DNA from 2 places in the Collibacillus ludicampi genome. Region 1 is predicted to be linked to the other one. Evidence: a T-box and tRNA genes for the amino acid it is inferred to sense, from the RefSeq annotation. Region 1 holds a T-box; the other holds one or more tRNA genes.

Region 1 (4,459 bases):
ATTCCGGAAGCGAGATGATAATCCTCTGGTTGGATTGTCGTAATGCCCATTCTTTTCACGTAGGTGAGCCCAACAGCTGGTGTTATTTTATCGAATACTTTCAGTGCAGGGATGTTATAGGATTGCCTGAATGCTTCACGTACAGTAACGAGTCCATGAAATTTTCTGTCCCAATTAAACGGAAAGTATTTGCCGCTTGAGACGGAAGGATCATTCCACACAGTAGGAACGTCGTCAATCACCGTTCCGGGAAAAAAAAGTCGCTTTTCGACAGCGGGGCCATAAACGGCGAGCGGTTTCATCAAAGATCCCGGCTGACGAGGGAGAAGCGTATGATTGTTTTGGTTGCTTTTGTAATCTCGTCCTGCGCCTACCGCTAGAATCCCGCCCGTCCGATTATCGATCAATACAGCCCCCACTTGTTCCTTGGCACGTTCGGCGAAGATCTCTTTCCCTTCGTTCGTATGTACACGGTAAGAGATGTCTGCAGGAAACAACGCGGGATTTTCAATGATGTTTTGTATTGTTCGCTGCAATTCGCAGTCGATCGTCGTGTATACCCTATATCCTCCCCGAGAAAGCTCTTTAGCCACTTCATCAAATGATTGGTAGTGACCTGCATTTTGCAAAGCTTCGATTGCCCTTTGTTTGATTTCCGCTAAAAGATAGGGTTGATCCGTTGAATGGTGCACATGTTCTTTTATAATTGAGGCGCGGATATCAAAACGATTCGCTTCTTTCAGTTCGGCGTCAGAAATGAAACCGTCTGCTTTCATTTGATTTAATATATAACGTTGACGTGTCATTGTATTTTCGAGATGTGTTGTTACATTGTATAAACTGGGGTTATTCGGAAGCGCGGCAAGAAAAGCGGCTTGTGCCAGATTGAGGTCTTTCGGCTGTTTCCCAAAAACAGCTTGAGAAGCGGCACGAATGCCATATAGATTTGTACTTCCTGATTTACCGAAGTAAATCCAATTTAGGTAGTTTTTCAAGATTTCATCTTTGGTCATCTTCTTCTCAAGACGAAGCGCTAAAATAATTTCCTGGATTTTTCGATCGATCGTCCGGTTTTGATTTGGAAAATAAACGTTTTTAATCACTTGTTGTGTGATGGTGCTGGCTCCGGAGATGATTTTTAAACCAAAGATATTTTGGATGCCCGCACGAATCATGGAAAACGGGTTGATTCCCGAGTGTGTGAAAAAGTTTTTGTCTTCCGCTGCAATAAACGCTTTCGGAATATACGGAGACAGTTCCGAAAGACTCTTGATCGGTTCGCGAAAACCATCCTCCTGAATTTGTCCGATCCTTTTGTTGTTACGGTCATAAATGTTGGTGGTCGCGGCTACATTGATGATGGATTGTATATCCAAAGGAGGCGTCTCGTTTACCTGTTTGACCGTATACCCAAAAGCGGTGGCACATCCGATCACGATCAAAAATAACACAGGGATCCCTATCCATTTGATGAATCTTGTACAGGATTTTGCAGAAGCTCTTTTTTTTGATACACTTCTTGATAAAAGGGACGATGACTCATGGTGGGAAGCCTTTTTTGTACGTTTTGTCATAAGATGCCCTCCCCTTAAAAGGTTTCCCGTTGTTGTTTCTCGGCGATTTGGCTTTGACTTTTGCTGCTAAATGTGATAATGTACTTACGACTTAGGTTAAGTAAGGGAAGGAACTTTCATACGGGAAACTGCGATGAAGGAACGAGTAAGACAGTCTCTTTGCCCAGAGAGCCGGTGGTTGCTGCAAACCGGACAAAGAGTCGTCTGAAGTACATTCCGGAGCTGCACAGATGAACAGGTTCATCTCAGTAGTCTGTTGCCGGGTCAACCGTTACCAAAAATTAAGGGGAAGACGTGTGGGCGTGTTACGGCCGCTGTCTTCAACTAGGGTGGTACCGCGAGCGAACCTCGTCCCTAGCTTTTGCTAGTGGCGGGGTTTTTTTGATATGTCTCACATGGACGGTTTGTAAGGAGGAAATTTCATCATGATAAACGAACGAGAAGAACAAACACTCGATCCCGCTCTTGAAGCGGAAGTAGAACGTCAACTCGCGATCATTCGAAGGGGTGTGGCGGAAATCGTTCCCGAGGACGAGCTTGCAAAAAAACTGCGTCGCAGTTTGAAAGAAGGAAAACCCCTCATTGTCAAGCTCGGTATTGATCCTACCGGGGCGGATTTAACATTGGGGCATACGGTGGTCTTACAGAAACTGCGCCATTTTCAACAACTGGGACATCGTGCCCAACTGTTGATCGGAGATTTTACAGGGCAAGTCGGTGATCCCACCGGAAAGAGCGAGACGAGAAAGCAACTCACACATGAACAAGTCCGCGAAAACGCGAAGACGTATGCGGAACAAGCGTTTAAAATTCTCGATCCCGAAAAAACGGAAATTCTCTATAATTCCACATGGCTGGCTCCGCTTACCTTCAGCGATGTGATTCGTTTGGCTTCCAAAATTACGGTGGCACGTATGTTAGAGAGGGAAGATTTTCATAAGCGCTATACGAATAATCAGCCGATCTCTATGCATGAATTTTTCTACCCATTAATGCAGGGATATGACTCAGTTGCGATGCGTGCCGATATCGAGCTTGGCGGAACAGACCAGAAATTCAACCTTTTAATGGGGCGCATGTTACAGGAGGAAGACGGGCAGGAGCCGCAAGTTTGCATTATGATGCCTATCTTAGAAGGTACGGATGGCGTGCAGAAGATGTCAAAATCATTAGGAAACTATATCGGCATCAATGAAGATCCGGCCAATATGTACGGCAAAACGATGTCCATTCCCGATGAATTGATGGTGAGATACTTTGAATTGGTCACCGACGTTTCGATCGATGACCTGAACAGGATCCGTGCGGGGTTGGCGGATGGCTCTTTGCATCCGCGGGATACCAAAATGCGGCTTGCGCGTGAAATCGTGAAAAAATACCATGGAGAACAAGCGGCACTTCAAGCGGAAGAACATTTCAAGACCGTTTTTCAACAGAGAGCGTTGCCTGAAGAGATGTCCGAAGCAGCTTTCCCGCCTGGACAAGTCTGGATTGTGAAATTGCTCGCAGATACGGGGCTCGTGCCTTCAAACGGTGAAGCGCGTCGTATGATACAAGGCGGTGCGGTGAAAATTAACGGTGAAAAAGTTAGCGATACCAATGCACAGATCCAATTGACAGACGGTATGGTTTTGCAAGCGGGTAAACGAAAATTTGTCCGTATACGTGTGTCGGAGTAGTCCTGTAATACACAAGCGGATCGATAAGAGAAGAGGATGTGCCTTTTAGTGGGCATATGTCCACGTACACTGATTTTCAAAAGATTGATGCTGATGTACTGCCCCCTTGACGAACCACATACAATGTTCGGTGAGGAAAGGGGGTCGGTATATGCGAATGCGATTCCGGTTTCGCAGAAGACGTATGCGGATACGTCCGGCACGAAAACCTGTAAACCGATGGCGCATGATTCTTTCAGTTACCCTGATCACTGTTTTTTTTCTCGCTTGGCAAACTTTTTATTTTGTTGAAAACAATCTTCGCCCTACGTTCTTGAACCTGGCGGAAAGTACGTCTCAACGCATTGCGACGGAAGCGATCAATGATGCGATCATCGGAAAGATTTCAAAAGTGGCCGATTACGATAAGCTCATTGATCTCACACAGGATCGTGACGGACATGTGGTAGCCGCACGGCTCAATTTCGCCGAAACGGCCAAAATTCAAGGAGAAGCGACAAGTATTGTTCAGGGCGTATTGCGTGATTTGCAGGAAAACAAGATTGAGATCCCGCTCGGACAGGCGTTTCATTCAACCGTTTTTTCCACTGTCGGACCGAAGATCACACTTACGATGATTCCGTACGGGTCAGCACGTTCCTGGGTGGAGACTGAGTTTAAACAGGCAGGAATCAATCAGACATTAAGTATAATTTATCTGAATATCGAAACACAAGTGGGTGCGATCGTTCCGTTAGCCTCGAAGCAGGTTCAGGTTCAGACGAAGATCCCGATCGCATATACAGTTCTGGTTGGTGATGTGCCGCAATATTTTTATGATGCGACCGGAAGCCCCTATATTCCCAAAGGTTTTCCTTCTTATCAAGGAACACCGCCGGAATTGTCACATATTCCCGGAATTTCCTCGCCGTCAATTGAGAGATGATCTTGACGAATCTGTATCCTGGAAACACATCGCAGGAAACCTTTGTTATGACAAGACGTCAGACCTGTAGTATAATCACAGAAGACTGTCGATTTTGTGCGATTTGTGGAGGAACGAAGAGATGTTAGATATCCATTTTATACGCAACCATCCGGACAAAGTACAGAAAGCTGCGGAAGACAAGGGGATCGATATTTCGATCGAAGAACTTCTCGATCTCGATCGCAAACGCAGGCAATATATCGTCGAAATCGAGGAATTGCGTGCAGAACGTAATAAGA
Region 2 (4,459 bases), 2.4 Mb from region 1:
TGTCTATTTGTGGGGGGCGATATGATGGACGAGCTGTATTCAACATATACACAAAGATTGCTTGATTTTATTCAAGATGGCAGTGAAGCCTCCATAAATCATGCATCGACTCTTGTGCACGACCTACGAAAGCGTGAGATCCAACTAGAAGAAATTGTGCCCATTCATTACGAAGTCATGCGTAGAATCACGGCGAGTGTGGACACGGAAGAAGAGTCCTATTTACATGACCATTCTTTGTTTTTCTTACTGCAAGTGATGACGAGTTATTGGATCTCCTGTGTTACGGTTCCACCTGTTCATCAATCTTTAAGAAGGCTCCAGCAGCAATTATATAAAACGTGGAATCATTTGGCTACCTACGAAACGATTCTTCAAAATATGGACACAAGTATTTTAATTTATGATCAAGAAGGTTTTATATCTTTCGTTAATATCAACATGGGAAAGATTTTAGGAATGCCGCGCCGGCGATTGTTGGGAAAAAGCATAGAGGAAGTGTTATCGAATGCCGGACGAGCAACTGGTATACTTCAGTTCATTCAGAAAATTTGCCAAGATCTTTTTCACAATTGCCATACGAAGAGTTTATATGAGTATACAGATCCTGATCAGCGGTATTTACATATTTCAGGATCTTATACAGATGCGGGTGACATTTTGATCAGTATCCGGGACTTAACTGAATTTAAAAAAATGGAACAGTCCGCCTTTCAGAACGAAAAATTAGCAATGCTTGGAAAGATTGCTGCGGGTGTCGCACATGAAATTCGTAACCCTCTAACATCTGTAAAGGGTTTTATCCAATTGCTGCAAAACGATCTTATTCAGATGGGAAAAGAAGATTACGTTAAGATTATTCTGTCTGAATTGGATCGTGTGAATATGATCATTCATGAATTTTTGTCTGCTTCCAAAACATCTCCCCCCGAAAAGAAAGCAGTGGAAATGAGCGAGATTCTCCGCGAGGTCGTGCTGCTTTGCCAATCGGAAGCGAATTTGCGTAACTGTGAGATAATAAGTGAGATGCCAGAAACTCTACCTCGGTTAATGGTGGATCGTCAGCAAATTAAACAGGTATTTCTTAATATTGTAAAAAACGCATTTGATGCGATCGAGGATAAACCTGGGAAAATTTTTGTCGGAGCTGACATTGAAGCGGGAAGTTGGTTACGCGTAACGATTCGCGATAATGGCAAAGGGATGGACGAAGAAACGATGAGCCACCTTTTTGAACCTTTTTTTACAACGAAAGAAAAGGGGACTGGATTGGGACTAGCAACGAGTTATCAAATTATAGAAAACCATAACGGAATGATCTACGTGGAAAGCCAGGTTGGCCGCGGGACGACGTTTACTGTGAAGTTACCGCTCTCAGACTATGAGAGGCAAGCGATTGCACTTGCTTAACGAGGAAATGTGGAGTTTTGTTTTTAGACAGAGAAAGACGCACATCTTTGCTATGCGTCTTTTCATGTATTTACTCTCTCTCACTGTTGTGAAATGGGGTGATTGTAACATTCCCTGTAAAACCATATTCGTCACGAAACCAATGTTCGGCTTCTTCTTGACTGGAGGCCAAAATAAAAGTTTCCCCTCTGGTTCCGTAATTGTCTGCCCACTCGATCTTGTAATCTTTCTTCATGTTCTTACGCTCCTCATTATCTTCATTCTACGTCGAAAGTATAGGCTGTGGATTGCTTTTCGCCTCATTTTATGTTTTGCGGATGTCAAAGAAACCTTTTCTTCCACACATGTTTTGGTTCATAGTATTTCGTTAGGATACGTTCAGACTACAGCTGCTTTTATAGTTTAGGCAATTTCACGAGAGGACATGCAGGGACGTTTTGATCCCTAAAATTATATGTAATAAGGAGAAAATGATATAAAATCGATTGAAAGAGAATGTGACGATTTTATGGCTGTATTTTTTGTTTAAATTTGTTCTGATATTATCATTGCGGATATCTTGTGAGCGTGATATTATATCAAACGTCGCCGCGAGATATGGCGTTGATAACAATATCGATTGGCGAGTGAGAAGAATAGGAAAGATTGAATAGAATCTCGCTTGCAACATGAATTACTGATATGATATATTATCAATTGTTTCATTTGTCTCGTTCATAACTTTCTCTCTGTGGGGGTATAGCTCAGTTGGTAGAGCACCTGCCTTGCAAGCAGGGGGTCAGCGGTTCGAATCCGCTTACCTCCACCAAACTTGGAGGGGTACCAAAGTGGTCAAATGGGGCGGACTGTAAATCCGTTGCGTAAGCTTCGTAGGTTCGAATCCTACCCCCTCCACCAGATATGGCTCGGTAGCTCAGTTGGTGAGAGCGACGGATTCATAACCCGTAGGTCGGCAGTTCGACTCTGCCCCGAGCCACCAAGATATGGGCCTATAGCTCAGCTGGCTAGAGCGCACGACTGATAATCGTGAGGTCAGTGGTTCGAGTCCACTTAGGCCCACCATGTAAATCCATATGTTTCGTTCCTTGAAAACTGAATCGTGCAGAAGAGAGCCACGATTGAACATTGCATGGGCTCTGCAAGAAGCCTCGCTTGCGAGGCGCAGAGCGAATTTTTCTTCGAGAGTTTGATCCTGGCTCAGGACGAACGCTGGCGGCGTGCCTAATACATGCAAGTCGCGCGGATGGAGAGGAGCTTGCTCCTTGAAGTCAGCGGCGGACGGGTGAGTAACACGTGGGTAACCTGCCTGGCAGACGGGGATAACGCTTGGAAACGAGTGCTAATACCCGATGCGCTCTTCACGGGCATCCATGAGGAGGGAAAGGCGCTTTACGGCGTCACTGCCAGATGGGCCCGCGGCGCATTAGCTAGTTGGTGAGGTAACGGCTCACCAAGGCGACGATGCGTAGCCGACCTGAGAGGGTGACCGGCCACACTGGGACTGAGACACGGCCCAGACTCCTACGGGAGGCAGCAGTAGGGAATCTTCCGCAATGGGCGCAAGCCTGACGGAGCAACGCCGCGTGAGTGATGAAGGTCTTCGGATTGTAAAACTCTGTCTTCCGGGACGAACCGATAGGTGAGGCAATGCTCCTATCCTGACGGTACCGGAGGAGGAAGCCCCGGCTAACTACGTGCCAGCAGCCGCGGTAATACGTAGGGGGCAAGCGTTGTCCGGATTCACTGGGCGTAAAGCGCGCGCAGACGGCTTTCTGCGTCCGGGGTGAAAACCCGGGGCTCAACCCCGGGACGGCCTTGGATACGGGAGAGCTTGAGGGTCGGAGAGGCAAGGGGAATTCCACGTGTAGCGGTGAAATGCGTAGAGATGTGGAGGAACACCTGTGGCGAAGGCGCCTTGCTGGCCGATTCCTGACGTTGAGGCGCGAAAGCGTGGGGAGCAAACAGGATTAGATACCCTGGTAGTCCACGCCGTAAACGATGAGTGCTAGGTGTTCGTGGGCTCATACCCATGAGTGCCGAAGCTAACGCATGAAGCACTCCGCCTGGGGAGTACGGTCGCAAGACTGAAACTCAAAGGAATTGACGGGGGCCCGCACAAGCAGTGGAGCATGTGGTTTAATTCGAAGCAACGCGAAGAACCTTACCAGGGCTTGACATCCCGCTGACCGGTCTGGAGACAGACCTTCCCTTCGGGGCAGCGGTGACAGGTGGTGCATGGTTGTCGTCAGCTCGTGTCGTGAGATGTTGGGTTAAGTCCCGCAACGAGCGCAACCCTTGTGTTGTGTTGCCAGCATTCAGTTGGGCACTCACAACAGACTGCCGACGACAAGTCGGAGGAAGGCGGGGATGACGTCAAATCATCATGCCCCTTATGTCCTGGGCTACACACGTGCTACAATGGGCGGTACAACGGGATGCGAAACCGCGAGGTGGAGCCAAACCCTGAAAACCGTTCGTAGTTCGGATTGCAGGCTGCAACTCGCCTGCATGAAGCCGGAATTGCTAGTAATCGCGGATCAGCATGCCGCGGTGAATACGTTCCCGGGCCTTGTACACACCGCCCGTCACACCATGGGAGTTGGCAACACCCGAAGTCGGTGGGGTAACCTCTCTGAGGAGCCAGCCGCCTAAGGTGGGGCCGATGACTGGGGTGAAGTCGTAACAAGGTAGCCGTATCGGAAGGTGCGGCTGGATCACCTCCTTTCTAAGGATGTAAAAGATGCTCTTCTTCTGCACGGCTCAGTTTTGAGGGAGCGAATTCCTCAAGGTTCCTTGATAACTGGATAGCGAATGCGACATCAACTTTGGCTCATGCCAAGGTACTGCATCAAACAGAGCAAGTTCAAAAAGGAGGATCCACTGACTTTTTGAACAACCTTTGTAGGTTAAGCTACGAAGGGCGCACGGAGGATGCCTTGGCGCCAGGTGCCGATGAAGGACGGGGCTAACGCCGATACGCCTCGGGGAGCCGTAAGCAGGCTTTGATCCGGGGATTTCCGAATGGGGCAACCCACCCCGCGTAATGGCG

The links. The T-box of region 1 lies ahead of tyrS (tyrosine--tRNA ligase). A T-box ahead of a tRNA ligase gene usually reads a tRNA of that ligase, here a tRNA-Tyr.
Region 2: it has a tRNA-Tyr gene. The T-box ahead of tyrS (tyrosine--tRNA ligase) is inferred to sense a tRNA for this amino acid. The anticodon was not compared.

What each region holds. Positions count from the first base shown of each region.
Region 1 covers NZ_BOQE01000001.1:2,788,211-2,792,669, forward strand. Annotated here, with positions in the region: gene DNHGIG_RS14140 (transglycosylase domain-containing protein) at 1-1,574, opposite strand, end outside; T-box leader at 1,699-1,933, shown strand; gene tyrS (tyrosine--tRNA ligase) at 2,000-3,253, shown strand; gene yunB (sporulation protein YunB) at 3,405-4,178, shown strand; gene serS (serine--tRNA ligase) at 4,300-4,459, shown strand, end outside.
Region 2 covers NZ_BOQE01000001.1:402,675-407,133, reverse strand. Annotated here, with positions in the region: gene DNHGIG_RS02210 (ATP-binding protein) at 25-1,410, shown strand; gene DNHGIG_RS02205 (hypothetical protein) at 1,481-1,645, opposite strand; tRNA gene DNHGIG_RS02200 (tRNA-Ala) at 2,143-2,218, shown strand; tRNA gene DNHGIG_RS02195 (tRNA-Tyr) at 2,224-2,307, shown strand; tRNA gene DNHGIG_RS02190 (tRNA-Met) at 2,313-2,389, shown strand; tRNA gene DNHGIG_RS02185 (tRNA-Ile) at 2,396-2,472, shown strand; rRNA gene DNHGIG_RS02180 (16S ribosomal RNA) at 2,585-4,135, shown strand; rRNA gene DNHGIG_RS02175 (23S ribosomal RNA) at 4,315-4,459, shown strand, end outside.